Regions from separate parts of the Streptomyces tamarix genome, predicted to be linked through region 4. Evidence: riboswitches for the same ligand, from Rfam matches in the RefSeq annotation. Region 4 holds a riboswitch; each other region holds the start of a gene.
The links. A riboswitch is a leader RNA that binds a small molecule or an ion and turns the genes downstream of it on or off. The one in region 4 is predicted to bind cyclic di-AMP.
Positions count from the first base shown of each region.

Region 1 (7,611 bases), on a different contig from region 4:
CGACGCCGGGCACCCGGGCGCGATGGCCGAGCTGGGCCGGGTGCTGGCCGACCGGGGCGAGGCCCGCGCGGCGGAGCCCTACCTGGAACGGGCCGCCGAGGCGGGTGCCGCCGGAGCGGCGACCCTCCTGGGGACGCTGCTGCGGGACCGGGCGATGGGGTGGCTCCGCAAGGGTGCGGACGAGGGGGACCCGGAAGCGGCGCACCACCTGGGCGACCTGCTGTTCGGCCTGGGCGACGACCAGGGCGCCCTCAAGCACTACGTGGACGCGTTCGAGGCCGAGTACGCGGAGGTCGCGGGCAGCCTCGGCGCGTACCACCTGTACCGGGGCGACTCGCTGCTCGCGGAGATCTTCTTCCGCCGCGCGGCCGACGCAGGTGACACCCGCAGGGAGGGGCACCTGGCGCGGCACGATCCGGTCACGCCGGAGGGGACGGAGGAGTACCTGCGGGAGTTCTCCTGGCACCCCATGGACGCGACCCACCTGGGCGCCTTCCTGGAGGGCAGGGGCGACCGGGACCAGGCCCGAACCTGGTACGAGAAGGGCTTCGAGCTCGGCGACCCCTACGGCGCCTTCCTCCTCGCCCGCCTCCTGGAGAAGGAGGGCCGGAAGGACGAGGCCGCCGCCTGGATGCGCAAGGCCGCCGACGCCGGGCACCCGGGTGCCGCGGAGGACCTCGGCGGCGGGGCGGATACCGTCGTGGGGTGAACGCCGCCCACGACCCCGCCGCGCCCCCCGAACTCTTCACCTGGGAGTTCGCCACCGACCCGTACCCGGCGTACGCCTGGCTGCGGGAGCACGCGCCCGTGCACCGGACCCGGCTGCCCAGCGGCGTCGAGGCGTGGCTGGTCACCCGGTACGCCGACGCCCGGCAGGCCCTCGCCGACCAGCGGCTCAGCAAGGACCCCGCGCACCACGGCGGGCCCGCGCACGCCAAGGGCAAGACGGGCATCCCGGGGGAGCGCAAGGCCGAGCTGATGACGCACCTGCTCAACATCGACCCGCCGGACCACACGAGGCTGCGCCGGCTCGTGTCGAAGGCGTTCACCCCGCGCCGGGTCGCGGAGTTCGCCCCCCGCGTGCAGGAGCTGACGGACCGCCTGATCGACGGCTTCGCCGCGCGGGGGGAGGCCGACCTCATCCACGAGTTCGCCTTCCCCCTCCCCATCTACGCCATTTGCGACATGCTCGGTGTGCCCGCCGAGGACCAGGACGACTTCCGGGACTGGGCCGGGCAGATGATCCGGCACGGCGGCCGGGCGGCGTCCTCGTCCGAGGGGGGCGGGCGGCGGGAGAGCCCGCGCGGCGGTGTCGCGCGGGCCGTGAAGCGGATGCGGGCGTACCTCGTCGACCTGATCGAGCGGAAGCGGGAGGACCTCGGCGACGACCTGATCTCCGGCCTCATCCGCGCCTCCGACCACGGCGAGCACCTCACCGGGAACGAGGCCGCCGCGATGGCCTTCATCCTCCTGTTCGCGGGCTTCGAGACGACCGTCAACCTCATCGGCAACGGCACGTACGCCCTGCTCCGCAACCCCGGCGAGCGTGCCCGCCTCCAGCGGTCCCTCGCCGCGGGCGAGTCGGGGCTGCTCGCCACGGCCGTGGAGGAACTGCTGCGCTACGACGGGCCGGTCGAGCTGGCGACCTGGCGTTACGCGACGGAGCCGCTCGTCCTCGGCGGGCAGCGGATCGAGCCCGGCGACCCCGTCCTCGTCGTCCTCGCCGCGGCCGACCGGGACCCGGAGCGGTTCGACGCCCCGGACACCCTGGACCTCGGGCGGACCGACAACCAGCACCTCGGGTACGGGCACGGCATCCACTACTGCCTGGGCGCGCCGCTCGCCCGGCTGGAGGGGCAGGCCGCGCTGGCCACGCTGCTGACGCGCCTGCCCGACCTGCGCCTCGCCGTCGATCCGGACGAACTGCGGTGGCGCGGCGGGCTCATCATGCGCGGGCTGCGGACCCTCCCGGTGGAGTTCACCCCCGAAAGGATCTGACGAACCATCAGCTCTGTGATGTTCGCGTAATCTCCCCTGCATCGACTTGTGACTGGCGTTCGAATGCCGCTACGTTCACCGTCACCTCAGCAGTCACGCGAAAGGTCCAACGCATGCGCTCCGGGAACGGACGACACCGTCGACCCCGTCAGGCTCCCGCCCTCGTCGTCGCCGCGGGGGTGACCGGATCGGCGATCGCCCTGCCGCTGCTCGGCGCGGGCACCGCGTCCGCCGCCGACGCCGCCACCTGGGACCGGGTCGCCGAGTGCGAGACCGGCGGCATGTGGAGCGCCGACCTCGGCAACGGCTACTACGGCGGCCTCCAGTTCTCGCAGGAGACCTGGCAGGCGTACGGAGGCACGGCGTACGCGCCGCGCGCCGACCTCGCCAGCCGCTCCCAGCAGATCGCCGTCGCGGAGAAGGTCTTCGCCGCGCGGGGCTCCGCCGCGTGGGAGACCTGCGCGCCCATCGCGGGCCTGGCCGGCGCGGGCGACCCCGCCCCGGCGGAGACCGGCCCGGGCGCCACGCCGGAGCCGTCCGCGGGCACCGGTGCGGACGCCGGGGCGTCGAAGGAGCCCGCCGCGCCGGCGAAGGCCGCCACCGAGGGCGCCACGACCCCCTCCGGCACGGCCGAGGGCGGCGGGAAGACCACCGCCCCCGCCGCCCCGGACGCGACGGCCACGCCCTCCGACGACCCCGCGGACCCCGCCGCCTCCGGTGACGCGCCCGCGGCCGACGGCGGCACGGGCGGCTCCGCCTCCGGCACGGGCAGGCACCGCGGCGAGCCGGCCAAGGAGGAGGCCGCGACCGCTCCGACGGTTCCGGGCGCCACCGATGAGTCCGGCGAATCCGGCGGGTCCGGCGAGTCCGTTGAATCCGACAATACGGTCAGTGGGCGTGAAAACGGTAGACACACCTCGCGGGGTGACGGAACGGCACGTACGGCGGAGGGCCTCGCCGCGGACGGCACGTACACCGTCCAGCCCGGCGACAACCTGTGGGCCATCGCGGACACCCACGAGCTGGCCGGCGGCTGGCCGGCGCTCTACGACGCGAACCGCGAGACCGTGGGTACCGACCCCGACCTCATCCTCCCTGGCCAGAGCCTCGATCTGGGCGTGAACGAGGGATAGTTACGGGCCGAATGTCCGTTTCTCGGAAGTGAGACAAGAGTCTCTTTGCCCCAACTCGCGCCCCTGCGCCGCCCGATCCGTCCGTCTCCGCCCCTACCTGCGCAAACGCCCGCAAGAGGCAGGCGCGTAGGGGCGGATTGACCCGGATGTCCCCCTTTGAACTTGGGGCGGGTCTGTGCTTACCGTCGATACCGCTCGCCACCGCGGGCCCCGTCCGACCGGTAACGCCGAATCCTGCCGCCGGGCGACGGGAACAGTCGACGCTTCCAGCGCCGTAGGCAGGAGCGGGGGACCCAAGGTAAGTGCCGGGCCCGGCCGTTGAGAGACGACCGGAACCGGCTCGGGGTGAAGCCGCGCGCCCAACGCGCGGCCGGGCACTCACCAGGCCCGAACCCGACAGCTCACCTCGCAGGCGTCGGTGAGGAGATCCGCCATGCTGAATTCCGGCAAGGGAAAGCACCGTCGCCCGTCCAAGGCCGTCCGTCTCGTCGCGTTCGCCGGCATCACCGGCGTGGCCGTCGCCGCCCCGCTGATGGGCGCCACGTCCGCCAGCGCCGCGACCGCCTCCGAGTGGGACCGCGTCGCGCAGTGCGAGTCCGGCGGCAACTGGTCCATCAACACCGGCAACGGCTACTACGGCGGCCTGCAGTTCTCGGCCTCCACGTGGGCCGCGTACGGCGGCACGCAGTACGCCTCCACCGCCGACCGGGCCAGCAAGGCCCAGCAGATAGAGATCGCCGAGAAGGTCCTTGCGGGCCAGGGCAAGGGCGCCTGGCCGGTCTGCGGCGTCGGCCTGTCCAACGCGCCGTACGGTGGCGGCGCCGCCGCCGAGCGCACCGCCGAGGAGCCCACCACGCGCAGCGAGCAGCGCACCGCGCCCAAGCCGGCCCAGCCCAAGGCGGCGGCCCCCAAGGCCAAGGCCGAGACCGTCACCACCCCGACCGGCGAGAAGGTCGAGAAGGGCGACGGCGAGTACGAGGTCAAGGCCGGCGACACGCTCAGCTCCATCGCCACGGCCGAGGGCGTCAAGGGCGGCTGGAAGAAGCTGTTCGACCTGAACGAGGACATCGTCGACGACGCCGACCTCATCTACCCGGGCCAGCAGCTCCACCTGAGCTGACCCGGAGGCGGTCCGGCCGGACCCACCCGGCCGGCCGCTCCCCCCGAGCCGGCCCCGGCTCGTCGCGCATCCCCCGTACGCGGCGAGCCGGGGCCTCCCCGTTTCGGGGCAAACCGATCCAGGACGGATGAGAACGGGGGCGCTCAAGGTGGTTACCGTCCAGTAGGAGTGGCGGCCGTTCACCCCGTAATCCACCGCTTCGTGCCCTTTTTCGTCCCAGCGGGCGGGCGGTCGCGGGCCCCGGCCCTCCGGGGCGGTTAGGCTCTTGCCGCAAGGCCAAAGATCCTGCACTCCATGCGTCACATCCCAGAAGGAGATGCTCGTGCCGTCCATCGACGTCGTCGTAGCCCGGGAAATCCTGGACTCCCGAGGCAACCCCACGGTCGAGGTCGAGGTCGGCCTCGACGACGGCAGCACCGGCCGTGCTGCCGTCCCGTCCGGTGCCTCCACCGGTGCGTTCGAGGCCCTCGAGCTCCGCGACGGTGACAAGGACCGCTACCTCGGCAAGGGTGTCGAGAAGGCCGTGCTCGCCGTCATCGAGCAGATCGGCCCGGAGCTCGTCGGCTACGACGCCACCGAGCAGCGGCTGATCGACCAGGCGATGTTCGACCTGGACGCCACCCCGGACAAGTCCTCCCTCGGCGCCAACGCCATCCTCGGCGTCTCCCTCGCCGTGGCGCACGCCGCCTCCGAGGCGTCCGACCTGCCGCTCTTCCGCTACCTGGGCGGCCCGAACGCGCACCTGCTGCCGGTGCCGATGATGAACATCCTGAACGGCGGCTCGCACGCCGACTCCAACGTGGACATCCAGGAGTTCATGATCGCCCCGATCGGCGCGGAGTCCTTCTCCGAGGCCCTGCGCTGGGGCACCGAGGTCTACCACACCCTGAAGAAGGTCCTGAAGGACAAGGGCCTGTCCACCGGCCTCGGCGACGAGGGCGGCTTCGCCCCGAACCTGGAGTCCAACCGCGCCGCCCTCGACCTCATCCTGGAGGCGATCAAGCAGGCCGGCTACACCCCGGGCAAGGACATCGCGCTCGCCCTGGACGTCGCGGCGTCCGAGTTCTACAAGGACGGCGCGTACGCCTTCGAGGGCAAGTCCCGCACGGCCGCCGAGATGACCGAGTACTACGAGGAGCTCGTCGCCTCGTACCCGCTCGTCTCCATCGAGGACCCGCTGTTCGAGGACGACTGGGACGGCTGGAAGACCATCACCGAGAAGCTCGGCTCGAAGGTCCAGCTCGTCGGCGACGACCTGTTCGTCACCAACCCGGAGCGCCTGGCCCGCGGCATCGAGGAGGGCGCCGCCAACGCCCTGCTCGTCAAGGTCAACCAGATCGGCTCCCTCACGGAGACCCTGGACGCCGTCGAGCTGGCCCAGCGCAACGGCTTCAAGTGCATGATGTCCCACCGCTCCGGCGAGACCGAGGACGTCACCATCGCCGACCTGGCCGTCGCCACCAACTGCGGCCAGATCAAGACCGGCGCCCCGGCCCGCTCCGAGCGCGTCGCCAAGTACAACCAGCTCCTGCGCATCGAGGAGATCCTCGACGACGCCGCGGTGTACGCCGGCCGCAGCGCGTTCCCGCGGTTCCGCCCCGCGAACGACTGAACGAGCGGGGGCCGGCGCCTCGTCGCCCCCGGTTGCGTACGTCCCCGGCCACGGTCCCGTACCGTGTCCGGGGACGTCGTACGTGAGGAGGGGCGAGCCGATGGGCCAGGACCGGGACCGGTTCTCGACCGCGACGAGGCTGCGGCTGCTCGGCGAGCAGACCGCCGCCCGCGTCTACCGTTCCCAGAGCCGCCGCCAGGCGCGCCGCTCCCGGCTCACCGGCCGGGCCGCCTTCCTCGCCCTCGTCGTCTGCACCATGGTCGTCGCCCTCGCCTACCCGATGCGCCAGTACGTGTCGCAGCGCGGCGAGATCGCCGAGCAGGAGCGGCTGGCCGAGGAGGCCGCCGCCCGCGTCGAACGGCTGCGCGACGAGAAGGCCCGCCTCCAGGACGACGCCTACGTCAAGCGGCTCGCCCGCCAGCACCTCCACTACGTGATGCCCGGCGAGACCGCCTTCACGATGAACGACCCCGGGGCGGCCCGGCGGCACCGCACCGACCAGGGCGGCACCGGCCGGCCCTGGTACTCCAGCGTCTGGGACGGCGTGGACCGCGCCGACCAGCAGAACCGATAGCCGCTGGGCCGCCCCCGGCGGTCCCGCGCCCCACCAGGACCGAGCAGGATCAAGGCAGGCATGGAAACGCCCCCTCCGCAGACCGAACGCACCGAGCCGACCGAGGCCGACGTCGCGGCCTTCAAGGAACAGCTCGGCCGCCCGCCGCGCGGCCTGCGGGCCATCGCGCACCGCTGCCCGTGCGGCGAGCCCGACGTCGTCGAGACCGCGCCCCGGCTCCCCGACGGCACGCCGTTCCCGACGACGTACTACCTCACGTGCCCCCGCGCGAACTCCGCGATCGGCACGCTGGAGGCGAACGGCGTCATGAAGGAGATGACCGAGCGCCTCGGCACCGACCCCGAGCTGGCCGCCGCCTACCGGGCCGCGCACGAGGACTACATCGCCCGCCGCGACGCCATCGAGGTCCTCACCGGCTTCCCCAGCGCCGGCGGCATGCCGGACCGCGTGAAGTGCCTGCACGTCCTGGTCGCCCACTCCCTGGTCGCCGGGCCGGGCGTGAACCCGCTGGGCGACGAGGCGCTGGCGATGCTCCCGGAGTGGTGGGCGAAGGGCCCCTGCGTCACGCCGTGCGTGGCCCCGAAGGAGGAGGACGGTTGGACCGTCGAGGGTGACGCGGACGGCCACTTCGCCTTCAAGCCGATCGACGACGAGGAGGAGAAGAAGTGACCCGGGTGGCGGCCATCGACTGCGGCACGAACTCCATCCGCCTCCTCGTGGCGGACGTCGACCCCGACGCGGGCACCCTCGTCGACCTGGACCGGCGGATGACCATCGTCCGCCTCGGCCAGGGCGTGGACCGCACGGGCCGGCTGGCCCCGGAGGCGCTGGAGCGGACGTTCGCGGCGTGCCGCGAGTACGCCGCCGCCATCGGGGAGCTGGGCGCCGAGAAGGTCCGCTTCGTGGCGACCTCCGCCTCCCGCGACGCCGAGAACCGCGAGGACTTCGTGCGGGGCGTCCTGGACATCCTCGGGGTCGAGCCGGAGGTCATCACCGGCGACCAGGAGGCCGAGTTCTCCTTCACCGGGGCGACCCGCGAACTGGAGGGCACCGACCGGTACCTGGTGGTGGACATCGGCGGCGGCTCCACCGAGTTCGTCGTCGGCTCCGCGCACGTCGAGGCGGCCCGGTCGGTGGACATCGGCTGCGTGCGCCTGACGGAGCGCCACGTCCG
Region 1 is NZ_JAWCTQ010000053.1:23,693-31,303, reverse strand. It holds gene RND61_RS28695 (tetratricopeptide repeat protein) at 1-709, shown strand, start outside; gene RND61_RS28690 (cytochrome P450 family protein) at 706-1,998, shown strand; gene RND61_RS28685 (transglycosylase family protein) at 2,112-3,131, shown strand; cyclic di-AMP (ydaO/yuaA leader) riboswitch at 3,392-3,561, shown strand; gene RND61_RS28680 (transglycosylase family protein) at 3,565-4,251, shown strand; gene eno (phosphopyruvate hydratase) at 4,574-5,863, shown strand; gene RND61_RS28670 (FtsB family cell division protein) at 5,964-6,437, shown strand; gene RND61_RS28665 (DUF501 domain-containing protein) at 6,498-7,106, shown strand; gene RND61_RS28660 (Ppx/GppA phosphatase family protein) at 7,103-7,611, shown strand, end outside.
Region 1: another riboswitch for cyclic di-AMP. It lies ahead of RND61_RS28680 (transglycosylase family protein); the one in region 4 lies ahead of RND61_RS20135 (M23 family metallopeptidase).

Region 2 (7,611 bases), on a different contig from region 4:
GGGCACCGGCGACGGCAACGCCCCGCTCCAGGCCCGCCGCCAGATCGGCACCGGCTGGAACATCTACGACGTGCTCGTCGCGTACGGCGACGTCACGGCGGACGGCCACCCGGAGCTGCTCGCCCGCGACACGGCCGGTGTCCTGTGGCAGTACACGGGCACCGGGAACGCGGCGGCGCCGTTCCGGTCGCGCGTCCAGGTCGCCCAGTACTGGGACGGGTTCGACGCCATCCTCTGATGGTACGTCAGGTCCGGTGCGCCGCCGCCCGCGGCCGGCCGGTCAGCGGGTCGGTCGGTCGGCCGGTCGGTCGGCGGGCTGGTCGGCCAGCGGGCGGAAGTGGCGGGTGAGCGCCCAGGCGGCGACCCGCTCGCCCGTCCGCGTGCCGACCGTGTTCGCCGTGCGGGTGTGGATGCCCGCCCAGGTGCGGGCGCCCACGCAGTCCCGGTTGTACTCGTAGGCGGAGGCGTAGTAGCGGGTCTCCTTCGCGAAGGCCGACGTGATGCGCAGGTCGAGGAACGGGCTGTCGGACAGCAGCGTCAACGTCCGGGCCAAGGCGCCGGTGGTGGTGGTGTGGCCACTGAGGTAGTCGGGGTGCGAGGGGGTCTCCAGGAGCGGCTCCCACGCGGGGTCGGCCTGGGTGCGGGGGTTGTTGTCGCGGTCGGCCTCGCGGATCGCGGTGATGGGCCGCCAGGTGCCGTAGTGCAGCTTGGCGTCCCACGCGGCGATCGTCGCGTCGATCTGGACGGTGTTGACGGCGGCGAACAGGCGTGCCGTGTCGACCAGGTCGAGGCCGTTCCGCGCGGCACGGTCGGCCAGGGCGCCCTGCAGGTCGAGGTCGACGAAGAACCGCGCGGTGTCGGTCTGCCACCGGCTCCGCACCCGGCTGTTCTTCGCGCCGTACGCCTTCACCTCGTTCAGGTCGGCGGCGTAGCGGGCGGACGGCAGCGCGGGCGGCGGCCCGGGACGGAACCGGTCGGGCCGGTCCATGAGCAGCGGGCGCAGCCGTGCCAGCCACGCGGTGGTGAAGGGGCGGTACGCCGACGGTGTGGGGCGCCAGACGCCGGGGGCGGGGGAGGCCGGGAAGGCGACCCGGGCGCCGTGGCCGTCGTTCTTCCGCAACGCGATGACGTGGGTGGCCGCGCGGTGGCCGAACGCCACCCCCGCCTTCTCCGCCCACCCGTCCGGCACCGCAGCGAGCGAGGCGGCGTGGGCGGCCCTCAGCCGGGCCGCCGCCTGCGGGAAGTAGTGCCGCAGCACGTCGTGGGCGGCGGTCGCGGCGGCGGCCACGGCCGACGCCGTACGAGGCGCCCGTCCGTTCCAGCGGTACGGCTCGTACCGGCCTTCGATCCCGACCACCGCGTTGTACATGCCCGTCGAGACGAGGGCGTGCCACAGGGCCTTCTCCGGCGAGATCAGACGGTTCTCGGGGTCCACGACCTCCGCCGTCAGCCGCGCCCAGTCGGCGATGACGGAGCCGGGGGCGGAGGCGGAGGGCGCGGTCTGCGGCGCCGGTGCCGCAGGTGCGGGGACCGGCGCCACGATCGCCGTCAGACCCAACAGCGTGGCCGCGGCCGCCAGGGTCCGGCGCGGTGACGTCCTCATCGATCTCTTATGCACTTTTATCCCTTTTTGGTCGATATCCGTCATTCACACCTTCGGCGTTCGGGCGGGAAGCGCAATCGCACTCGCCGCTCCAGGTGCTCCAAGCACCCGTACGGAGTCGACCCGGGACCCATGTCCGTTTGATTACTATTTCAGGGTATTGATTAAATACATATGACTTGTCTATTTTTGGGGTGAGGTGGCGGGGGGCGGGCGGGAGGCGCAAACCGTGATGTCGGTCACGGCGGGCGGACGGCGGAATTCCCCGGACGCCGCGCGGGGGCACGGAATTCACCGCCGAACGGGGCTGCAATGGATCATCGGCCGGAATTCCCGCCCTTGTTCCTCCCGGCGGATTTCGTTTACGGTCACCGTCATTCCGGAGGGAACGCCGAATCCTGCCGCCTTCCGGATTCCAGCACCCACACACGCGCGCTCGGCAGGAGCGGGGGAACCAGGTAAGTCGCCGGTCCGGTGTCCGGAGCGGCTAGGGGTGAAGTCGCGGGAGACCGCGGCCGGGCATCTCCCGCCCGAACCCGACAGCTCACCTCGCAGGCGTCGGAGAGGAAAATCCCCATGCCCGCACAGGGTAAGCACCGTCGCCCCAAGAACAGCCGCCTCAGCCGCGGGCTCGTCGTCGCGAGTACCGGCGGGGCCGCCCTCGCCCTGCCCCTGACCGGCGCCGCCACCGCCTCCGCCGCACCGGTCGCGGCGCCCGCCGTGGCCGTCGTCGCGCCGGCCGCCGCCGTCCAGGCCGCCAAGCCCGTGACGTACACCGTGGCCGTCGGCGACACCCTTTCCGGTATCGCCGGCGAGCATTCCGTGAGCGGCGGCTGGAAGAAGCTGTACGAGGACAACAAGAAGGCCATCGGTGACGACCCGTCACACATCCGGCCCGGTCTGAAGCTCACCATCGGCGCCGCGGCGGCGGCTTCGGCGGAGCGTTCCGAACCGGCCCGCGCCGACCGCTCCGAGGCCCGCGCCGTCGTCACCCCCGTCGCGGTGAAGACGTACGCCGACAACCTCGACGGCTGGATCAAGGAATCGTTGGACATCATGGCCCAGCACGGAATTCCGGGAACCTACGACGGAATTCACCGCAACGTCATGCGCGAGTCCTCCGGCAATCCGCTCGCCATCAACAACTGGGACTCCAACGCCGCCGCCGGGACGCCCTCCAAGGGACTCCTCCAGGTCATCGACCCCACGTTCAGCGCCTACCACGTGCCCGGCACGTCCCTGGACCCGTTCGACCCGGTCGCGAACATCACCGCCGCGTGCAACTACGCCGCCGACCGGTACGGCTCCATCGACAACGTCAACGGCCCGTACTGACCCGCCCTCCGGGTATCCGACGCGCCGGGCCCCGGCCCGTCGGGTGCCCGGTCGCGCACGTCAGCGGTAGAGGGCCGGCCGCTCCACCAGGCCGACCTCCACCCGGCGGCCCTCGGCCCGCGCCCGGAGGGCCGCCTCGCAGACGGCCGCCGCCGCGTACCCGTCCCAGCAGCTCGGGCCGGTGGCCCCACCGCGCAGGGCGGCGTCCACCCAGGCCCGCACCTGCCGGTCGTACGCCTCCTCGAACCGCTCCACGAACCCCGGCGCGATCGAACCGCCCCACCGGCCGCCCGCGGCGACGAGCATCCCGTGCGCGTCGCCGATCCGCGCGGTGCCGTTCTCGCACACCGCCTCGGCCTGCACCTGGTACCCGAAGCGGCAGTTGACGTAGACCTCCACGTCGGCGAGCGCCCCGCCGTCCGTCTCGAAGACCGCGAACTGCGGGTCGTCGACGCCCTCGGGGGCGTTCCCCGACGGCCGCGGCCGCATCACCGTCACCGCCGTGATCTCCTGGCCCAGCAGCCACCGCGTGACGTCCATCTCGTGGACCGCCGAGTCGCCGAGGAGCATCTCGCCGGTGAACCAGGGCGGCGACGAGGCGTTGCGGTGCCGGTGGTGCAGCATCAGCGGCCGACCCAGCCCGCCGCCGTCCAGCAGCGCCTTCAGCCGCAGGTATTCGGCGTCGTACCGCCGCATGAAACCCACCTGGACCAGCCGCCTGCCCAGCCGCTCCTCCGCCCGCAGCACCCGCAGCGCGGACGCCGCGTCCGGGGTGAGCGGCTTCTCGCACAGCACCGGCAGCCCGCGCCGGAGCGCCGCCATCAGCGCCGCCTCGTGCGCCGGACCGGGGGAGGCGACGAGCACGGCGTCCACGCCGGGCGCGGCGATCGCGGCGGCCGGGTCGGTGTACGCCGCGCAGCCGTCGACACCGTCCGCGACGGCCTTCGCCCGCTCGGCGTCCACGTCCGCGACGGCGGCCACCCGCGCCCCGCTGATCACCCGGTCGATGCGGCGCACGTGGTCGGCGCCCATCCGGCCGGCGCCGACGACGGCCACGCCGAGCGTTCCGCGCTGGGTCATGGTCGAAGGTCTCCTTCCCCGAGGTCCGGGAGGTCGGAAGGTCCGGCAGGTCACAGGGACCGGGGGCCCTGGATCCGGAGGGACCGGGAGGCCCCGGGGGCTGGAGGGCCCGGAGGGACCGGGAGCCCCGGGGTCCGGCAGGTCCGGAGGGACCGGGAAGCCCCGGGGGCCCGCCGGTCAGGCACCGCAGGAGCGGAGGAACCGGCGCGTGCGCACCGCGATCGGCAGCGGCCGGTCCGGCGGGCACGGGTACATGTCCTGCTCCACGATGGCGAACAGGTCCACGCCGAGCCGCTGCGCCGCCGCGAGCACCGGTTCGAGTGCGGGGACGCCGGACGGCGGCTCGCACATCACCCCGCGCCGCACGGCCTGCCCGAACGGGACGCCGTTCTCGACGACCTCCGCCAGGACGGCCGGGTCGACCTGCTTGAGGTGCAGGTAGCCGACGCGCTCCCCGTACGTCTCGATCAGCTTGACGCTGTCGCCGCCGCAGTACGCGTAGTGCCCCGTGTCCAGGCACAGCGAGACCAGGTCGGGATCGGTCGCGTCGAGGAACCGCTCCACGTGCTCCTCCGTGTCGAGGTGCGTGTCGGCGTGCGGGTGGACGACGATGCCGAGGCCGTACCGCTCCCGCACCTCGCGGCCCAGCCGCTCCGTGCCGCGGGCGAGGTCCGCCCACTGCCCGGCGGTCAGCTCGGGCGGTTCGACGACCTCGGCGGTCCTGTCGTCCCGCCAGAACGAGGGGATGACCACCAGGTGCCGCGCGCCCATGGCGCGGGTCAGCTCCGCGACCCGGCTCACCCGTTCCCAGGTCGCGTCCCAGACGGCGGGGCCCCGGTGCAGGGAGGTGAAGACCGTGCCGGCGGAGACCTTCAGGCCGCGCCGGGCGGTCTCGTCGGAGAGCCGGGCCGGGTCGGTCGGGAGGTAGCCGTACGGGCCGAGCTCGATCCACTCGTACCCGGCCCCGGCCACCTCGTCCAGGAACCTCTCCCAGGGCACCTGCCGCGGGTCGTCGGGGAACCACACCCCCCACGAGTCCGGCGCGGAACCGATCCTGATGCGGTCGAGGGACGGGGTGCCGACGGTGTCCATACGCGGTCCTTTCACCCGGGCGCGGGCGGTGCTGGGCGGTCTGGTACGGGCGGGTTCGACGGTGGTCCGACCCTATCGGCACGATGCCGCGCCGCGGGCGGTGCCCGCTCCGCTCGTCCGGCGTACCGCCACCGCGCGCCGGGGGCGGAGCCACCATCTCCCTCGCCCGTACGGTGGCGTCGCGCACCGCCACCGCGCGCCGGGGGCCGGGGGCCCGCGGGAGGCCCGTCCTCGCGCGGACGGTCCCGCCGCGGCGTGTGAGATCGCTCTCCATGCGGGTCAATGGTGTCCCTGCGGCTTTATCCCCCCGGAGGGGGAGGGCAGTAACGGCGTGAGTGAGCCGACGCCGACCACCGCCGCGCGGAAACCGTCCCGCCGTCACCAGGAGCGACACGCATGCCCGAACCCGCCGACACCGACCCCGAGCCCGCCGACGCCGGGACCGCTGGGACCGCCGGGACCGACACCGGCGTCGAACCGGGCGCCGGCGCCGCGGGCCGGACCCGCGGCGAGCCCTTCGACCTGATCGCCATGGGGCGCGTCGGCGTCGACCTCTACCCCCTCCGGACCGGCGTGCCCCTGGCGCGGGTCGAGACGTTCGGCAGGTTCCTCGGCGGGTCCGCCGCCAACGTGGCCGTCGCCGCCGCCCGCCTCGGCCGGTCCGTCGCCCTCGTCACCCGCACCGGCGACGACCCCTTCGGCGCGTACGTGCGCCGGGCGCTCCGGGAGTTCGGCGTCGACGACCGCTGGGTCACCCCCGTCGACGCCCTCCCCACCCCCGTCACCTTCTGCGAGATCTTCCCGCCCGACCACTTCCCCCTCTACTTCTACCGCTACCCCAAGGCCCCCGACCTGGAGATCCACCCCGGCGAACTCGACCACGGCGCCCTGCGCGCCGCCCGCGTCCTGTGGACGACCGGTACGGGACTGAGCGCCGAACCCAGCCGCGCCGCCACCCTCGCCGCCCTGCGCGCCCGGGCGGGAACCGGCGTCACCGTCCTCGACCTCGACTGGCGGCCCGCGCTCTGGGACGATCCCGCCGAAGCCCGCGCCCACTACGCCGAGGCCCTGCGACACGCCACGGTCGCCGTCGGCAACCTCGACGAGTGCGAGCTCGCCACCGGCGTCCGCGAACCCCGCGCCTGCGCCCGCGCCCTCCTCGGCACCGGCGTCGAACTCGCCGTCGTCAAACAGGGCCCCGCCGGCGTCCTCGCCGTCCACCGCGACGGCACCACCGCCGAAGTCCCGCCCGTCGAGATCGAGGTGGTCAACGGACTCGGAGCGGGCGACGCGTTCGGCGGCGCCCTCTGCCACGGCCTGCTCGCCGGCTGGGACCTGGAGCGGACCACCCGGTACGCCAACGCCGCGGGCGCCCTCGTCGCCTCCCGGCTCGCCTGCTCCTCCGCCATGCCGACCGCCGCCGAGGTGGACGCCCTCCTGGACACCACCGGACCGCTGTGAGGAGAACACCGTGACCAGCAGCCACCACCTGCCCGCCGGCACGGCCGCGAACGGCCCGTACACCGTCGACGTCGGCCCCGCCTCCGCCGGCTGGGACCACTCGGCGCTCCGCGTCCTGCGCCTGCCGCCCGGCGGCCGGCACGCGTACCACACCGGCGGCAGCGAGTGGATCGTCCTGCCGCTCTCCGGCGGCTGCGCCGTCACCGCCGACGGGCGGACCTTCCTCCTGACCGGCCGCCCCGACGTGTTCAGCGCCGTCACCGACTTCGCGTACGTCCCCCGCGACGCCCACGTCACGATCACCTCCCGCGACGGCGGCCGCTTCGCCCTCGCCGGAGCCCGCTGCGAGCGCCGCCTGCCGGCCCGCTACGGCCCCGCCCCCGCCGTCCCCGTCGAACTGCGCGGCACCGGCACCTGCTCACGCCAGGTCAACAACTTCGCCGCGGCCGACACGTTCGACTGCGACCGGCTCATCGCCGTCGAGGTCCTCACCCCCGGCGGCAACTGGTCCTCCTTCCCGCCGCACAAACACGACGAGCACCGCCCCGGCGAGGAGTCGCGGCTGGAGGAGATCTACTACTTCGAGATCGCCGCCCACGGCGGCACCCCCGGCCTCGGCTACCAGCGGGTCTCCCCGTCCGGCCGGGGACGGGGCACCGACCTCCTCGCCGAGGTCCGCGACGGCGACGCCGTCCTCGTCCCGGACGGCTGGCACGGCCCGTCCATCGCCGCGCCCGGACACGACATGTACTACCTCAACGTCATGGCCGGCCCCGACGGCGAACGCGCCTGGCTGGTCCGCGACCACCCCGACCACGCCTGGATCCGCGCCACCTGGCCCGGACAGCCCACCGACCCCCGCCTCCCCCTGTACACCGCCCCCTCGCAGTGAGGTGCCACCGATGAGACCGCCCACCCGCCGCCTCACCGTCGCCCAGGCGCTGGTGCGCTTCCTGACGACCCAGTACACCGAACGCGACGGCGTGCGCCGCCGGCTGGTCGCCGGCACCTGGGGCATCTTCGGCCACGGCAACGTCGCC
Region 2 is NZ_JAWCTQ010000021.1:35,049-42,659, forward strand. It holds gene RND61_RS17950 (FG-GAP repeat domain-containing protein) at 1-238, shown strand, start outside; gene RND61_RS17955 (vanadium-dependent haloperoxidase) at 281-1,603, opposite strand; cyclic di-AMP (ydaO/yuaA leader) riboswitch at 2,013-2,176, shown strand; gene RND61_RS17960 (LysM peptidoglycan-binding domain-containing protein) at 2,180-2,938, shown strand; gene RND61_RS17965 (Gfo/Idh/MocA family protein) at 2,999-4,018, opposite strand; gene RND61_RS17970 (sugar phosphate isomerase/epimerase family protein) at 4,196-5,110, opposite strand; gene iolC (5-dehydro-2-deoxygluconokinase) at 5,642-6,571, shown strand; gene iolB (5-deoxy-glucuronate isomerase) at 6,582-7,463, shown strand; gene iolD (3D-(3,5/4)-trihydroxycyclohexane-1,2-dione acylhydrolase (decyclizing)) at 7,474-7,611, shown strand, end outside.
Region 2: another riboswitch for cyclic di-AMP. It lies ahead of RND61_RS17960 (LysM peptidoglycan-binding domain-containing protein); the one in region 4 lies ahead of RND61_RS20135 (M23 family metallopeptidase).

Region 3 (7,611 bases), on a different contig from region 4:
GCAGGTCCGGGCGCTTGGCCGAGATCCGGTCGCCGGAGCTCTCGCCGCGCAGACGGCGGCCGATCCAGGGGACGAGGTACTCGCGGGCCCACTGGATGTCGTCGCGCCGCTCCTCCAGGGTTCCGCGCGGCGGGAGCGGCGGCCACGGCTGGTCGGGGTCGGCCGGCACGTCGAGGCCGAGGAGCTGGGCGGCGCGCAGCGCGACCCGCGTGTGCCCCTCGGGCGACAGGTGGAGCCGGTCCGCGTCCCAGGCGCGGCGGTCCTGGACGGTCCTGAGCGACCACAGGTCCAGGACCGGGCAGCCGTACCGGTCGGCGATGGCCCGGACGTGGCTGTTGTACGTGGCGATCCTGCCGCGCAGGCGGCGCAGGACCGGGACGCCGCGCGTGTCGAATCCGGTGGTCACCACGACCGTGCCGATGACGGAGGTCAGGTCCGCGACCGCGCGTTCGAAGCGCGCGGCCACGTCGTCGGGGTCGCTGCCGGGCCGGATGATGTCGTTGCCGCCGGCGCAGAAGGTCACCAGGTCGGGGAGGAGCTCCTTGGCCCGGGGCACCTGCTCCTCCACGATCTGGTCGAGGAGCCTGCCGCGCACGGCGAGGTTGGCGTACCGGAACTCCCGGCCCTCCGGGAGCCGGTCGGCGAGCAGGACCGCGAGGCGGTCGGCCCAGCCGAGGAACCGCCCGTCCGGGCCCGGGTCCCCCACGCCCTCGGTGAAGCTGTCGCCGATCGCCGTGTACGACCCGATCACGTCGTTCTCCCCCATCGTCGAATCGTCTGCCACGGCAGCACATCATCCACCGTGGGATGTGACCTACGCGACCGTAAGGAGGGGTTGACGGGGCGTGATCTCCGCCACCGCGCCGCCGCCCGGCACCCTCGCGGGGTGCCGGGCGGCGGCGGTTCGCGGTGACGCGCGCGTCAGGTTCAGATGCTGACGCCGTGGCTCCGGAGGTAGGCCAGCGGGTCGACGTCCGAGCCGTAGCTGGGGCTGGTGCGGATCTCGAAGTGCAGGTGCGGGCCGGTCGAGTTGCCGGTGGAACCGGACAGGCCGATCTGCTGCCCGCCGCCGACGGTCTGGCCGGCGGAGACGGAGAGGGAGGACAGGTGGGCGTACTGCGAGTAGTTGCCGTCCTCGTGCTTGATGACGACCTCGTTGCCGTACGCGCCACTCCAGCCGGCGGAGACGACGGTGCCCGGGCCGACGGCCTTGACGGTACTGCCGGAGGAGGCGGCGAAGTCGACGCCCGTGTGGTAGCCGGAGGACCACATGGAGCCGGAGGCGCGGTACGGGGTGGTGATGCCGGCGGAGACCGGGGCGGTGAAGCCGGAGCCGCTCTGCGCGGGCGTCTGGGTCTCGGCCGGGGCCTGGGTCTCGGCCTCGGCCGGGGTGTCGGCCGCGGGCTTCGCCTCGGCGGGGGCCTGGACCTCGGCGGGGGCCTGGGTCTTGGCGGCGGACCGGGAGGCGCGCTCGCCGCGGGAGTCGTCGGCCCTGGCGGTGGCCTTGGCGCCGAGGGTGAGCTTCAGGCCCGGGTGGATGAGCGCCGGGTCGTCGCCGATGGCCTCGCGGTTGTCGGCGTACAGCTTCTTCCAGCCGCCCTCGACGTTCTTGTTGTGGGCGATCTTCGCCAGGTAGTCGCCGGCGACGACGGTGTAGACGCGCGGCGCGGGCTTGGCGGTCCCGGCGGCGGACGCGACGGCGGCCGTCTGCGCGGGGGCGGCGGCCGGGGCCGTGGCGGGGGCGGCGGCGTGCGCGCCGGTCGCACCGAGGAGCGGGAGGGCGATGGCGGCACCGCCCGTTCCGGCGGCGACGAAACCGCGCGTGAGCGGGCTGGACTTGATACGGCGGTGCTTACCCTTGGCGGGCATGGCGAATTCCTCTCCGGCGCCTGCGAGGTGAGCTGTCGGGTTCGGGCTGGAGCTGCCCGGCCGCGCGGGTGGCGCGACTTCACCCCGAGCCGTACGGGAATTCCCGTACGGCGGCCTACCTGGTTCCCCCGCTCCTGCCACACGTGGGTGGGTGCGAATTCCGGGGCGGCGGCAGGATTCGGCGATCCGCCCGGCTGGAACGGGACCGTAAACGAGTGGGGACGACGGGAACAAGCGGATGGTTGCCCCCGCTCATTCACGCCGGGGAATTCTTCGGGGAATTCCGGTCACCCTCCGTGGATTACGGATCATGAATTCCCGTGTGGCGCGGGGATTCCAGGCGGCGCCACCGGATACGATCCGTCACCTTTATGACGCTGCTCACGCGGTGGAGCCCATCCCCCTTGTTTCCAGGGCGCGTTATGACGTACTCCATCAATACGGACAGAAGCGACAGAATCCCTCTTACGTGATCATCGGATCAACAACGACACAAGCGGACGATCATCGCGCCGAAGCCGCCTGGCTCCCCTGGGCGAACCACGCCGGAACAGGACGCGGCCACGGTGGGGAGCAGGGCGTCCCGCCACCCGCGCGCCACCGGCGGGACGGTGCGCCGCACCCACCCCGCGGCGGATCCTTGCCCGGGGAAGCGATGTCGTATCGTCGGACCGCTACCTCGTCGGCGGCCGTCGCCGACGCCAGACACGGAGGAGCTCCCGTGACGCAGCAGCTGCCGTCCTTCCCGTCGACCGCCGAGCCGGAGCTGACCGGCGTCCGCAACTTCCGTGACGTGGGCGGGCTGCCGACCGTGGACGGGCGCCGGGTGCGGCCCGGGGTGCTGTTCCGCAGCGGGCACCTCGCGCACGCCACCGAGGAGGACGCGGCGTTCCTGACGTCGCTCGGGCTGCACACCGTCTTCGACTTCCGCAACGCCGCCGACCAGGCGCTGGAGGGCCCGGACGTGGAGCTGCCCGGGGTGCGTAACGTCAACATCCCGCTGACGGACCCGGCCGACGGCGCCGAGTTCTGGGGGATGGTCCGCAACGGCGACCTGGACCAGTTGCGGGACCTGCTCGGGGACGGCAAGGCGGCGGCGCGGATGCGGGCCGCCTACCGCGGCATCGTCGTCGAGCGCACCGCGGAGCACAGCCGGGTCCTGCACGCCCTCGCCGCGGACAGCGTGCCCGCGCTGATGCACTGCGCGGCGGGCAAGGACCGCGCGGGTCTGTCCGTGGCGGTGGTGCTGCTGGCGGTCGGCGTGGAGCGCGAGGCGATCGAGGCGGACTACCTGAAGTCGAACGACCCGCACCGCCGGTACAAGGTCCGCCGCAGCGACTCGTCGCCCGCCGGGATGTCCCCGGAGGTGATGGAGCTGCTCGGCCCGCTGTTCGACGCGCGCGCCGAGTACCTGCACACGGCGTACGCGACGATCGAGGAGACCTGGGGCTCCACCGAGCGGTACCTCGGCGAGGGGCTCGGCCTGAGCGGCGAGACCCGCGACCGGCTGCGCGAGCGCCTGCTCGACGTCTGAGGTCCGCGCGGGCCGGGCGGCTACTGGTTCTGGCCGCCGAGCAGGAAGAGCAGGTAGAGGAAGGCCGCGAAGAGGTGGCCCGCGACCAGGTAGGCGAACAGCCGTATGACGAGGTTGCGGTTGATCCACCGCTCCTGGGTGCTGGGGATGGGGTTCGGGTTCTCCGGCTCGGACACGCGTACCTCTCGGTCGTCTCAGTGGCGCTGGGCGGGGCCGCCGCCGAGGCACAGGTCGGCGGCGGAGCTCTGCAGGAGGGTGTGGACGAACAGCAGCTCCGCCCCGTCGCGGGTGGCCGCGGCGATCCGGTGCGGGGTGAGCGAGTCGAAGTGGGCGCTGTCGCCCGGGTCGAGGACGTGCACGGCGTCGCCGAGCGCCAGCCGTACGCGCCCGGCGAGCACGTACAGCCACTCCTCGCCCGGGTGGACGCGGACCGCGTCGCGCAGCCCCGTGTACGGGACCTCCACGCGCAGCGCCTGCATGGCCCTGTTCGCCGCGCCCGCCTGGTGGTAGGTCCAGCCGCCGGCCTCGACCGGCTCGGCGCGGCCGGCGCGGACCACCGGGTCCGCGGCGTGGGCCGCCTCGCCGAGCAGCTCCGACACGGTCGTACCGTAGGTACGGGCGAGCCCGAGCAGCATCGGCAGCGACGGCTGGCGGCGGCCGGTCTCCAGACGGGACAGGTGGGCCGGGGAGAGCCCGGCGCGCCGGGCGGCCGCCTCCAGGGTCAGGCCCCTGCGGCGGCGCAGGGCGCGCAGTTGGGGCGCGACGTCCGGCAGCGCGTCGGCCGGCTCGCCTTCGACGGTCGTCATGCGTCCATTGCGCCAGGAAATTTCCCGGGGGGCAATTTTCTTGCCTCCCGGGCAAAAATCACCGGTTGGCGACGGCCTGCTTGACCAGGGTGCGCCCGAAGTCCCAGATCAGTCCACCGCCGCTGTGCGCCTCGTCCATCACCGCGGTGAACGCGGTGACGAACCGGTCGACGTCCTCCTCCCCGACCACCAGCGGCGGGATCAGCTTGATGACCTCCAGGCGGTCGCCGGAGACCTGGGTGAGGATCCGGTGCCGCTGGAGCAGCGGGACGACGACCATCTGCGCGAAGAGCCCCCTGCGGGCCGTCTGGAGCATCGTCCAGCGGCCGCGCAGGGCCAGCGACGAGGGCCTGCCGAACTCGATGCCGATCATCAGGCCGCGCCCGCGCACCTCGCGGAGCATCTCGTACCGGTCGACGAGCTCCGCGAGCCGGGACTTCAGCAGGGCGCCGGTGCGCCGGGCGTTCTCCACGAGGCCCTCGTCCTCCAACACGGCGAGGACGGCCAGGCCGGCGGCCATGGCCTGGGCGTTGGCGCCGAAGCTCGCCGAGTGGACGACGACGCGGTCCATCGACGAGTAGACCTTCTTGAAGATCCAGTCCTTGCCGAGGGTGGCGCTGACCGGCACGTACCCGCCGGACAGGGCCTTGGCGACGCACACGAGGTCGGGTTCGACGCCCTCCTCGTGCTGGTAGGCGTAGAAGTCGCCGGTGCGGCCGAGGCCGGTCTGCACCTCGTCCGCGATGAGCAGGGCGCCCCGCTCGTGCAGCAGTTCCGCGGCGGCGCGCAGGAAGCCGGGCGGGGCCTCGTGGACGCCCTTGCCCTGGATGGGCTCCACGATCATCGCGGCCACGTCGCCGCGCCTCAGCTCCCGCCCCAGGGCGTCGAGGTCGCCCAGCTCGATCGCGGTGTCGGGGAGCAGCGGGCCGAAGCCGTCGCGGAAGCAGTCCTCGCCGTTGACGGAGAGCGCCCCGGCGGTGAGCCCGTGGAAGGCGTGGGCGCAGTACACGACGCGCGGCCGGCCGGTGGCGCGCCGGGCGAACTTGAGGGCGGTCTCCACCGCCTCCGCGCCGCTGTTGCCGAAGTGGACCCGGTCCAGGTGGGGCGAGTGGGCGAGCAGCCGCTCGGCGAGGAGGCCGGGCAGCGGCGCGCAGTCGAACCGGGTGAGGTCGGGCAGGGAGAGGTCGAGGACGTCGTGCAGGGCCCGGCGCACCACGGGGTGGTGGCGGCCCAGGCCCATGACGCCGAAGCCGGCCAGCATGTCGAGGTAGTCGTTGCCCTCGGCGTCCCAGAAGTGGGCGCCTTCGGCGCGTTCGTACACCTTGTCGAAGCCGATGGTGTGCAGCATGCGCGGAAGCTGGTGGTTGAGGTGCCGGGCGTGCAGTTCGTACCGCTCGGAGGCGCGGTCCGCGAGCAGCTTGCCGAGGTCGAAGCCGGTGCTCATGCGTCGCTCCTCAGGCGCCGCGGCCGGGGAGCGCCTCCCGGGCGGCGCGCAGGGATTCGCGCAGGGAGCCCACGGTGGCGAGGACGGCGGTCGGCTCGTAGCCGCAGTGCGCCATGCAGTTGGCGCAGCGCGGGTCCTTGCCCCGGCCGTACGCGTCCCAGTCGGTCTCCTCGACCAGCTCGCGGTAGGTCGGGACGTACCCGTCGCTCATCAGGTAACAGGGGCGCTGCCAGCCGAAGAGGGAGTAGTTCGGGATGGCCCAGGCCGTGCAGGGGAAGTCGGCCCGGCCCTCCAGGAAGTCGAGGAACAGCGGCGAGTGGTTGAGGCGCCAGCGGCGGCGGTTGCCGCCGGCGAAGGCCTTCCTGAAGAGTTCGCGGGTCTGCTCGACGCCGAGGAAGTGCTCCTGGTCGGGCGCCTTCTCGTAGGCGTACGCGGGCGAGATCATCATTTCGTCGACGCGGAGGTCGTCGTTGAGGAAGTCGAGGACCTCGATGACGGTCTGCGGGGTGTCGGTGTTGAAGAACGTGGAGTTGGTGGTGACGCGGAACCCCCGGCGCTTCGCCTCCTTGATGGCGGCGACGGCCTCGTCGAACACGCCTTCCTTGGCGACGGATTCGTCGTGGCGGTCCCGCAGCCCGTCGATGTGGACGGCGAAGGCGAAATAGCGCGACGGGGCGAAGTCGTCCATCCTCTTGCGGAGCAACAACGCGTTGGTGCAGAGGAACACGTACTTGCGGCGGGCGACGAGCTGGCGCACGATCTCGTCGATCTGCGGGTGCATCAGCGGCTCGCCGCCGGCGATGGAGACCATGGGCGCCCCGGACTCCAGGACCGCTCCGACCGCCTGGGCGACGGGCATGCGCTGCTTCAGGACCCCGGCCGGATGCTGGATCTTCCCGCAGCCCTCGCACTTCAGGTTGCAGGCGTAGAGCGGTTCGAGTTCGACGATGAGGGGGAACTTCTCGCGCCTGCGGAGCCTCTGTCCGAGCAGATAGGTCCCGACCCGGACGGTCTGGCGGAGCGGCATGGCCATCTCTGGCTCACCTCCTGGGGAGCGGCAAGGAACGGTGCCATTCGTGGAACGCGGGAAGGACCGCACGAAGAACACGGAAGGCTGATATTCCACCGCGTACCGTTCCGATCCGGACCAGTTCGTGCTCCGGGGCGTCCACGACCACCCGGACGGCGGCAACCGGCCGGGGCCCGGCCGCGAGCGCGGCGTGCAGGGTGGCGGCGGACTCCATGTCCACCGCCAGCGCCCCCGTGGCGCGCAGGGCCGCCCGCTCCTGACCCCGTACGACGTGGTCGGAGCCGGTCAGCGGCCCCGTGTGGACCGTCCGCCCCGGCAGCTCCCGCGCCAGGGCCGCGACGAGCGCCTCCGGGGCCGTGCAGGGGGTGGCGCCGTGCGGGCCGCGCGTCTCGTCGGCGACGACCAGGTCGCCCGGGTGCATCCCGGGGGCGAGCCCGGCGCAGAAGCCGGAGGCGACGACGGCGGCGGTGCGCAGCGGCCCGTCCCGCAGGGCGCCGGCCACCGCGCGGCGAGCGTGCTCGGGGCCCATGCCGGTGCGCAGCAGGGTCGCCCTGCGCGCCCCGGCGCCCCCCGTCCGGCCGCTGCGCAGGGCCAGGTGCTCGATGCCGAGCGCGCAGGCGACCAGCAGCGGCGCCGGGGCGGGCGGCGGGGCCGGGGAGCGGTCCGCGGAACCGGACGGCCCCGGTCCGGCGGGCATTCAGCGCCCCTTGCCGACGGACGGTTCCCCGTGGACGTACCGGCCGAGCGCGGTGAGCGGGAAGACCTGCCGGTAGAGGTGGTAGTTGATGGAGAAGTCCCAGGGGAAGCCGGTGCCGGTGAAGTACGGCTCGTCCCAGGAGCCGTCCTCCCGCTGGGTGCCGGCCAGCCAGGCCACGCCGCGCGCCACGGCCGCGGAGTCCCGCTCCCCCGCCGCGAGCAGCGCCAGCAG
Region 3 is NZ_JAWCTQ010000056.1:4,734-12,344, forward strand. It holds gene RND61_RS29140 (SGNH/GDSL hydrolase family protein) at 1-766, opposite strand, end outside; gene RND61_RS29145 (M23 family metallopeptidase) at 928-1,869, opposite strand; cyclic di-AMP (ydaO/yuaA leader) riboswitch at 1,874-2,029, opposite strand; gene RND61_RS29150 (tyrosine-protein phosphatase) at 2,591-3,403, shown strand; gene RND61_RS29155 (DUF6126 family protein) at 3,424-3,579, opposite strand; gene RND61_RS29160 (XRE family transcriptional regulator) at 3,598-4,209, opposite strand; gene RND61_RS29165 (aspartate aminotransferase family protein) at 4,268-5,653, opposite strand; gene hpnH (adenosyl-hopene transferase HpnH) at 5,664-6,686, opposite strand; gene RND61_RS29175 (phosphorylase family protein) at 6,694-7,380, opposite strand; gene shc (squalene--hopene cyclase) at 7,381-7,611, opposite strand, start outside.
Region 3: another riboswitch for cyclic di-AMP. It lies ahead of RND61_RS29145 (M23 family metallopeptidase); the one in region 4 lies ahead of RND61_RS20135 (M23 family metallopeptidase).

Region 4 (7,611 bases):
GTGTCAGTCCGGCCGTCTAGGGTCCATCGGGTGTCAGATTCGCGCGCGCCCCGCTCCGCACCGCGGACCCCTCCGCCGGCCGGCCCCGCCCAGCCGGCCATCCCGGCATACCACCCGCGGCCGTCGTTCGACGCCGTGCCGGACCGGGTCCGTTGGCGGTACAAGCCGCGGGGCGCGTTCTGGCGCAGCAGGGCGGTGCGCGCCTCGGCCGTGATCCTGGTGCTGGCCCTGTGCGCCCTGGTGATCCTGGCGCTGGTGCGGGAGCAGACGGGAACGGCGGGTTTCGTGGTCGGCCTCGGGCTGGCGCTGCTGCCCGTACCGCTGCTGGCGGCGGCGTTCCGCTGGCTGGACCGGGTGGAGCCGGGCCCGTGGAGGAACCTGCTGTTCGCCTTCGCCTGGGGGGCGTTCGCGGCGGCGCTCGTCGCGATCCTCGCCAACACGTTCGCGACGCGCTGGATAGCCACGGCGACGGCGGACCCGACGTCGGCGGACACGCTCGGCGCGACCGTCGTCGCCCCCGTCGTGGAGGAGGGCGCGAAGGCCGTCGCGATCCTGCTGGTCTTCCTGTTCCGCAGGCGGGACTTCACGGGGCTGGTCGACGGCGTGGTCGTCGCCGGGTTCACGGCGACGGGCTTCGCGTTCACCGAGAACATCCTGTACCTGGGGAGCGCCTTCGACGAGGACCAGGAGTTCGGGACGTCCGGCTTCGAGTCGGTGACGGCGGTGACGTTCTTCGTCCGGGTCGTGATGTCGCCGTTCGCGCACCCGCTGTTCACGGTCCTGACGGGCATCGGGTTCGGCGTCGCCGCGATGACGGCGCGCCGGCGCAGGGTGGTGCGGACGCTGCTGCCGCTGCTGGGGCTGGTCCTGGCGATGGGGGTGCACGCGCTGTGGAACGGCTCGACGACGTTCGGGCCGTGGGGCTTCCTCCTCGTGTACGGGGCGTTCATGCTGCCGGCGCTGGGTCTGCTGACGTGGCTGGTGATATGGACGCGCCAGCGGGAGCTGCGGACGATATCCGGCGAGCTGCCGGCGTACGCGGCGGCCGGTTGGCTGTCCGCCGACGAGCCGCTCGCGCTGTCGTCGATGCGGGCGCGGAGCCTGGCGCGGTCCTACGCGGCGCGCACGTTCGGCCCGGCGGCGGCGCGGTCGGTGGGCGAGTACGAGGCGTTCGCGACGTCCCTGGCGTTCCTGCGGTACCGGGCGCGGCGGGGTGTGGCGGACCAGGACTTCACGGCGCGGGAGCAGGAGCTGCTGCACCACATGTGGCAGCGGAAGGAGGTGGCCGCCCCGGCCCTGACGTTCGCGGCGCGCGCGACGGGCCGGGTGTGGACGCCGCCGCCGCACCGCGACTACGCGGGCTACAACCCGTACCGCTACTGAGGCCGTACGGGCTGGGGCGCGGCCGGGCCCGAAACACGGCCGGGCCCCGAGAGCGGGGCGCGGAACCGGGGCGCGGAACCGGGGGCGCGGCCGGGCCCCGGGACCAGAGCACGGTCGGGACCCGGGGCCGGGAAGAGCGGACCGGCAGCCCTGGCGTCGGGGGGTGTGCCGCCGGGGCTGCCGGGATCGGGGTCCGGCGCGGGACGCGCCGGGGTACCGGGACGCGTCGGGGCGCCGGGGTGTCAGATGGTGAGGCCCTTGCCGCGCAGCCAGGCCAGCGGGTCGATGCCGCTGCCGGAGGCGGTGTGGACCTCCAGGTGGAGGTGCGCCCCGGTGACGTTGCCGGTCGAACCGACGCGGCCGATCGTGTCGCCGGTGCCGACGGACTGCCCGGCGCTGACGGTCATCGAGGAGAGGTGGCAGTACCAGACCTCGGTGCCGTCCGCCAGCTCCAGCACGACGCGGTAGCCGTACGCACCGGACCAGCCGGCCGACTTGACGGTACCGCTGTGGACGGCGTTGGCCGGGGTGCCGGTGGGGGCGGCCAGGTCGAGGCCGGTGTGGTAGCCGGAGGACCACATGGAGCCGGCCTGGCCGTACGTGGAGGTGATCGTGTACGAGGAGGTCGGCAGGGCGTAGCTCGCGGCGAGCTTGGCCAGGCGCTTGGCCTCGGCCTTCGCGGTGGCTTCCGCCTCGGCGCGCTTGCGCTCCTTCTCGGCGGCCTTCGCCTCGGCCTCGGCGGCGGCCTGCTGGGCGGCGGCCTCCTCCGCGGCCTTCTCCGCGGCCGCCTTCTCGGCGGCGGCCCGGGCCTCGGCCTCGGCGGACGCCTGCTGCTGCTCGGCCTGCTGGAGGATGCGCGCCCGCAGCGCCTCGCCCGCGTCGGCCTCGGCACCGGCGCCCCGGGCGTCGGCGGGGCCGTTCCCGGTGGACAGGGCGAGCGTGGCGAGACCGGCGGAGGCGGGGGCCTCGTCGGGGGCGTCGTCCGCGTCGTCGCCGAGGAACGCGCCGACGCCGGGGAGCGAGGAGGCGTCGGGGAGGTTGATGTCCGGCAGGGATATCGCGACGCTGGGCTTGTCGTGCGCGGTGGCCATGCCGCCCGCGCCGACGGCGGCGATGACGCCGACCCCGAGGACGGTGGAGCTGCGGGCGAGGCCGCCGCGCTGCTTGACCACACGGTGCCGGCCCCGGACGGGGCGGACGGTCTCCTCGGTGGGGTTCCACTCGGAGGCGGCCGCGGGGGCGGCGGTGGCCGGAGGTCCCGAATCGGTGGGACGGCCGGTCGTGTCGTACGAGCCGAAGGGGGCTTCGGGGGCAGGCCTGTTGGACGCCACGGAGGCGTACTCCTTTCCTTCCTTCTCCGCCTACCGGGTTAGCTGACGGGTTCGGAGCAGGAAGGTCCCCTACGGGCCGGTGAAGGCCCGATTCACCCCAAGTGCGGTGGTTCCCCGGTTCCCTTGCGGGATTCGGCGCATGCGCACGGCGCCGCCTTCTGCGACGACTGATACGACCGCGCTGCGTTATCGAACGTTAATAGAAGCCGGGCCCGTATTCCAAGCCGCTCCCGGGAACACCTCGCTCACTCGGCAGTGAATCAAGGCCCTATAAAGGGACAAGTCACAGCAAATTGACCCCTTGTCAGGCGGTCGCGCCCCCGAAACTCCTCGATCAAATTTCTGACTGTGTGTCAATTGTTATCGCACAGAGCGGCCTGTCGATCACGCAGGGTAGATACCGGCCCCGGTGCCCCGCCGACCTGCCGCGCAGACACCCGGACACCCGGCCCCGCAGACACGCAGACACGCCGAAGGCCCGGTGCTGTGTGCACCGGGCCTTCGGTTTCAGTAGCGGGGACAGGATTTGAACCTGCGACCTCTGGGTTATGAGCCCAGCGAGCTACCGAGCTGCTCCACCCCGCGTCGATGAACACCACCTTACGCTATTCCAGCGAAGGTCATTCACCATTTCGCACTCCACGGCCGGAAAGTTTCCGGCGGCCCCTCTCCGGAGGCCCGGAACCACGCCGCGCGAGCCCGGCCGCCCGGCTCGGCCCTCCCTCCCGGAGGAGGTCGCGGACCCCCGGTGACCGGGGCGGGCGGAGTACCGTGGGAAGTGGTGGACGTCCGGTTCGCCGAAGGGACCGGATCCCGTAGACAGGCGGACATCAGCATGGCCCACTCCGACACGCCTCCCGCCCCCGGGCACCTGCCGGACACCCTCCACGAAGCGGTGGAACCGGGGACGGCGCTCCTGCGGCTGGAGACGACCCGCTCCCGCGAGGGCGTCCTCGACGGGGCGTGGTGGCCGCGCTCCCATGACATCGCGGAGGAGCTGCCCGCCCTGGTGAGCGCCCTGACCGAGCACCTCGGCCCGATCTCCCGCGTCGGCCTGGACGCCGCCGCCTGGGAGGGGCTCCCGGCCCGGCTGGTCGTCGACGAGCGGGTGGTGCGCATCGACTCGTTCCCCGTCGGGGACGACACCGTCCTGGTCACCCGCGGGGACCAGGACCACTTCTCGCTGCTCGTCGTGCCTCCGGACACGCCCCGGGACGAGGCGCGCACCGCGATGGCGCAGGCCGTCCGCGCCGACAACGTCACGCAGGCCCGGCAGATCCTCGTCGACACGCGCACCGGGCGGAGGGCCGGCCCTCCCCGGGGCTGACCCGTGCGGGGACCACCGCACCGACCCGCGCGGACGCACCGACCCGCGCGGGGCCGTCCCGCCGCGAGCCGCCCCGCCGCACTGGCCCACCGCAGGACCGCCCCGCCGCGCGGGCCCCACGGGACCGACCCACCCGAGCCCCACGGGCCGATCCCCCACACGGACTCTCCACAGGCCACCCGGCCCCACGGAAACACGGGCCCCACGGGCCACCCCGCCGCGCGGGCCCCACGGGCCACCCCGCCCCACGGGCCCCACGGGCCACCCCGCCCCACGGGCCCCACGGGGCCGGCCCGCCGCGCGGGCCGCGCGGAGGGCCGCCTAGCGCCTCCGGGCGCCGCGCCGGGAGAGATGGGCGCCGAAGAAGATCAGGTCGGCCACGAGGACGACGGCACCGATGATCAGCAGGTACATCATCCCCTTGACCGCGACGCCGATGAGGCCGAGCACGACGGCCACGAGGACGAGGAACAGGAAGATCGCCATGGTCTGGAACTCCTCCGTGCGACGGTCCGGTTCAACGGCGCGCGAGTTGCCGTTCGCCGGCGGCACCGGGCCGGTAGGCCAGGCCGTAGTGGTGGAAGACGGCTTGCTCGTCCTCGGCGGCGAGCACGTCGTCGGTACCGATGGCGGGGGACTTGCGGACCGTGCCCCTGTCGTACGGGACCCTGACGTAGCCCGGTCCGACGGTCGCGTCGTCGAGCGGGACGAACACCAGGCGCTGGCGGGTGGGCAGCCCCGTCCGGACGGTGGCCATGGCGGGTTCGTCCGTCGCGGTGCTCACGTAGATCGCCTCCAGCACGCCGATCTTGTGCCCCTTCGGGTCCACGACGTCCCGGTTCCGCCACTCCCGGATGTCTGCTGGATGGATCATGCGGTTTGCTCCCTGGTCGGGCCGCGCTCCGGGCAGGGCCGCTCCACCGGTCGGCGGCGGCGCGACGACGTGCCCGCCCCTGTCTCCTTCCAGCCTGCCCCGACCCTCCCCCGGCCGCCACACGGGCTCGACCGGCCGTGCCGCGGAGCCCGGCCCCGCGTACCCCTCCCGGCGGTCGGCCCCGCCGCCCCCGAGCCCCCTCCGTACCGGAGCCACCGACGTACCGGGCCACCGCCGCCCCCGAGCCCCCTCCGTACCGGAGCCACCGACGTACCGGGCCGCCGCCTTACCGGAGCCACCGCCGTACCGGAGCCACCGGCGCGCGGAACGGGTCCCGGCACACGTGTGCCCCGGCCGGGGAAACCGACCGGGGCACGAACCCGGTGACCGAAGCCTCGCGGCGGCTCCGACCTGGTAGGCCCTGTGGGACTCGAACCCACAACCAACGGATTAAAAGTCCGCTGCTCTGCCAATTGAGCTAAGGGCCCTCGACGGGTCATCCCCGAGCATAGCCCGCCGGAGGACGTGAGCCGATCGGGTATCGGCACAACACCCGTTTCCGGCGCGTCCCGAAAGGCGGACGGGCCCGCGCACGGCACCTGGGTGTCGCGTACGGGCCCGTCCGAGGGGTCCTACGGAGTGTCAGCCGTTGCGCTTCCAGCGCGGCTTGTCGTCGCGGCGGCCGAAGGAGCCGGTGCCCCGGTGGTCGTCGCGGCGGTCGTCACGACGACCGTACGGGCGGTCGTGGCCGGCGGGGCGGTGGCCGCCCGCGGGGCGGTCGTCGCGGCGGTCGCGGTTGAACGGGCGGTCCGTGCGGCGGAACCCGCCGCGGTCGCCACCCCGGTCGTCGCGGCGGTCGCGGTTGAACGACGGACGGTCGTCACGACGCTCGTACGACGACGGACGGTCGTCACGGCGGAACCCACCACGGTCGTCCCGACGGTCGCCACCTCGGTCGTCACGACGGTCCCGGTTGAACGACGGACGGTCGTCACGACGCTCGTACGACGACGGACGGTCGTCACGGCGGAACCCACCACGGTCGTCCCGACGGTCGCCACCCCGGTCGTCACGACGGTCCCGGTTGAACGACGGACGGTCGTCACGGCGGAACCCGCCGCGGTCCCCGCCCCGGTCGTCACGACGGTCACGGTTGTACGACGGTCGGTCGTCACGGCGGAACCCGCCGCGGTCGCCGCCCCGGTCGTCACGACGGTCGTCCCGGCGGTCACGGCCGAAGCCGCGGTCCTCCCGGCGCTCGTACGAGGGGCGCTCCTCCCGCTGGGCGGGGACGGGCACCTCGGTCTCGGCGGCGGCCGGAGCCGCCTCGGCCGCGATCGCCTCCGCGGCTTCCGCCACGGCCTTCTCCGGGTCCTCGCCCCGCTCGCGCGCCGCGCGGGCGATCAGGCGGTCGGCCTCCTCGCGGAGCTCCGCGGCGCGGCGCTGCACGCGCTCCAGCTGCTTGGCCAGGTCGGCGGCCTCGCGCTCGGCCTGCTTGGCGGCGTTGCTGGCCGAGTCGGCCTGCACCTCCGTCAGCGACCGGGCACCGGTGATCTCGGCGACCTCGGGGTCGAAGGCACCGCCCTGGCCGATGATGTGGCGGGAGGCGTCGACACCGGCGTCCTCCATGAGGCGGAAGATCTGGCGGCGCTGGTGCGGCAGCGCCAGGGAGACCACGACACCGGAGCGGCCGGCGCGCGCCGTGCGGCCCGAACGGTGCAGGTAGTCCTTGTGGTCGCCGGCCGGGTCGACGTTCAGCACCAGGTCGATGCCGTCCACGTGGATGCCGCGCGCGGCGACGTCCGTGGCGACGAGCACGTTCACGTACCCGTCCTTGAAGTCGGCCAGCGTCCGCGTGCGGGCGCCCTGCGTCATGCCGCCGTGCAGCGCGTCGGCCTTCACGCCGGCGTCGCGCAGCTGCTCGGCGACGCGGTCGGCGCCCAGCTGGGTGCGGACGAAGATGATCGTGCGGCCCTTGCGGGCGGCGATCGCGGACGTGACCGGCGCCTTGTCCTTCGGCTTCACGACGAGGACGTGGTGGGACATGGTCGTGACGTTGCCCTGGGCGCTGTCGACCTCGTGGTTGACCGGGTCGTTCAGGTAGCGCTTGACGAGCGTCGCGATCTCGTTCTCCATGGTCGCGGAGAAGAGCATGCGCTGGCCGCCGGCCGGGACCTGGTCGAGGAGCTCGGTGACCTCGGGCAGGAAGCCCAGGTCGGCCATCTGGTCGGCCTCGTCGAGGACGGCGACCTGGACCTGCTCCAGGGAGCAGGCGCCGCGGTTGATGACGTCGCGCAGCCGGCCCGGCGTGGCGACGAGGACGTCGACGCCGCGCTCCAGGGCGTAGATCTGGTTGCCCATCGACGTACCGCCGCAGACGACCTTCATCTTCAGGCCGAGCACGTCGCCGTACGGCTGGAGGGCGTCCGCGACCTGCATCGCGAGCTCGCGGGTCGGGGTGAGGATGACGCCGCGGGGCTTCTTCTTCTCGGTGTGGCCGCCGGCCAGCGTGGCGAGCAGCGGCAGGCCGAAGGAGAGGGTCTTGCCGGAGCCGGTGCGGCCCCGGCCGAGGATGTCCTTGCCGGCCAGGGCGTCCGGGATGGTCGCGGCCTGGATCGGGAACGGGACGGTGACGCCGTTCTGGGCGAGCTTGCGGACGACGCCCTCGGGGAGCCCGAGGTCGCCGAAGGTGACGG
Region 4 is NZ_JAWCTQ010000025.1:87,424-95,034, reverse strand. It holds gene RND61_RS20140 (PrsW family intramembrane metalloprotease) at 31-1,383, shown strand; gene RND61_RS20135 (M23 family metallopeptidase) at 1,626-2,714, opposite strand; cyclic di-AMP (ydaO/yuaA leader) riboswitch at 2,727-2,862, opposite strand; tRNA gene RND61_RS20130 (tRNA-Met) at 3,226-3,299, opposite strand; gene RND61_RS20125 (DUF5994 family protein) at 3,550-4,041, shown strand; gene RND61_RS20120 (hypothetical protein) at 4,363-4,527, opposite strand; gene RND61_RS20115 (PRC-barrel domain-containing protein) at 4,559-4,915, opposite strand; tRNA gene RND61_RS20110 (tRNA-Lys) at 5,328-5,403, opposite strand; gene RND61_RS20105 (DEAD/DEAH box helicase) at 5,558-7,611, opposite strand, start outside.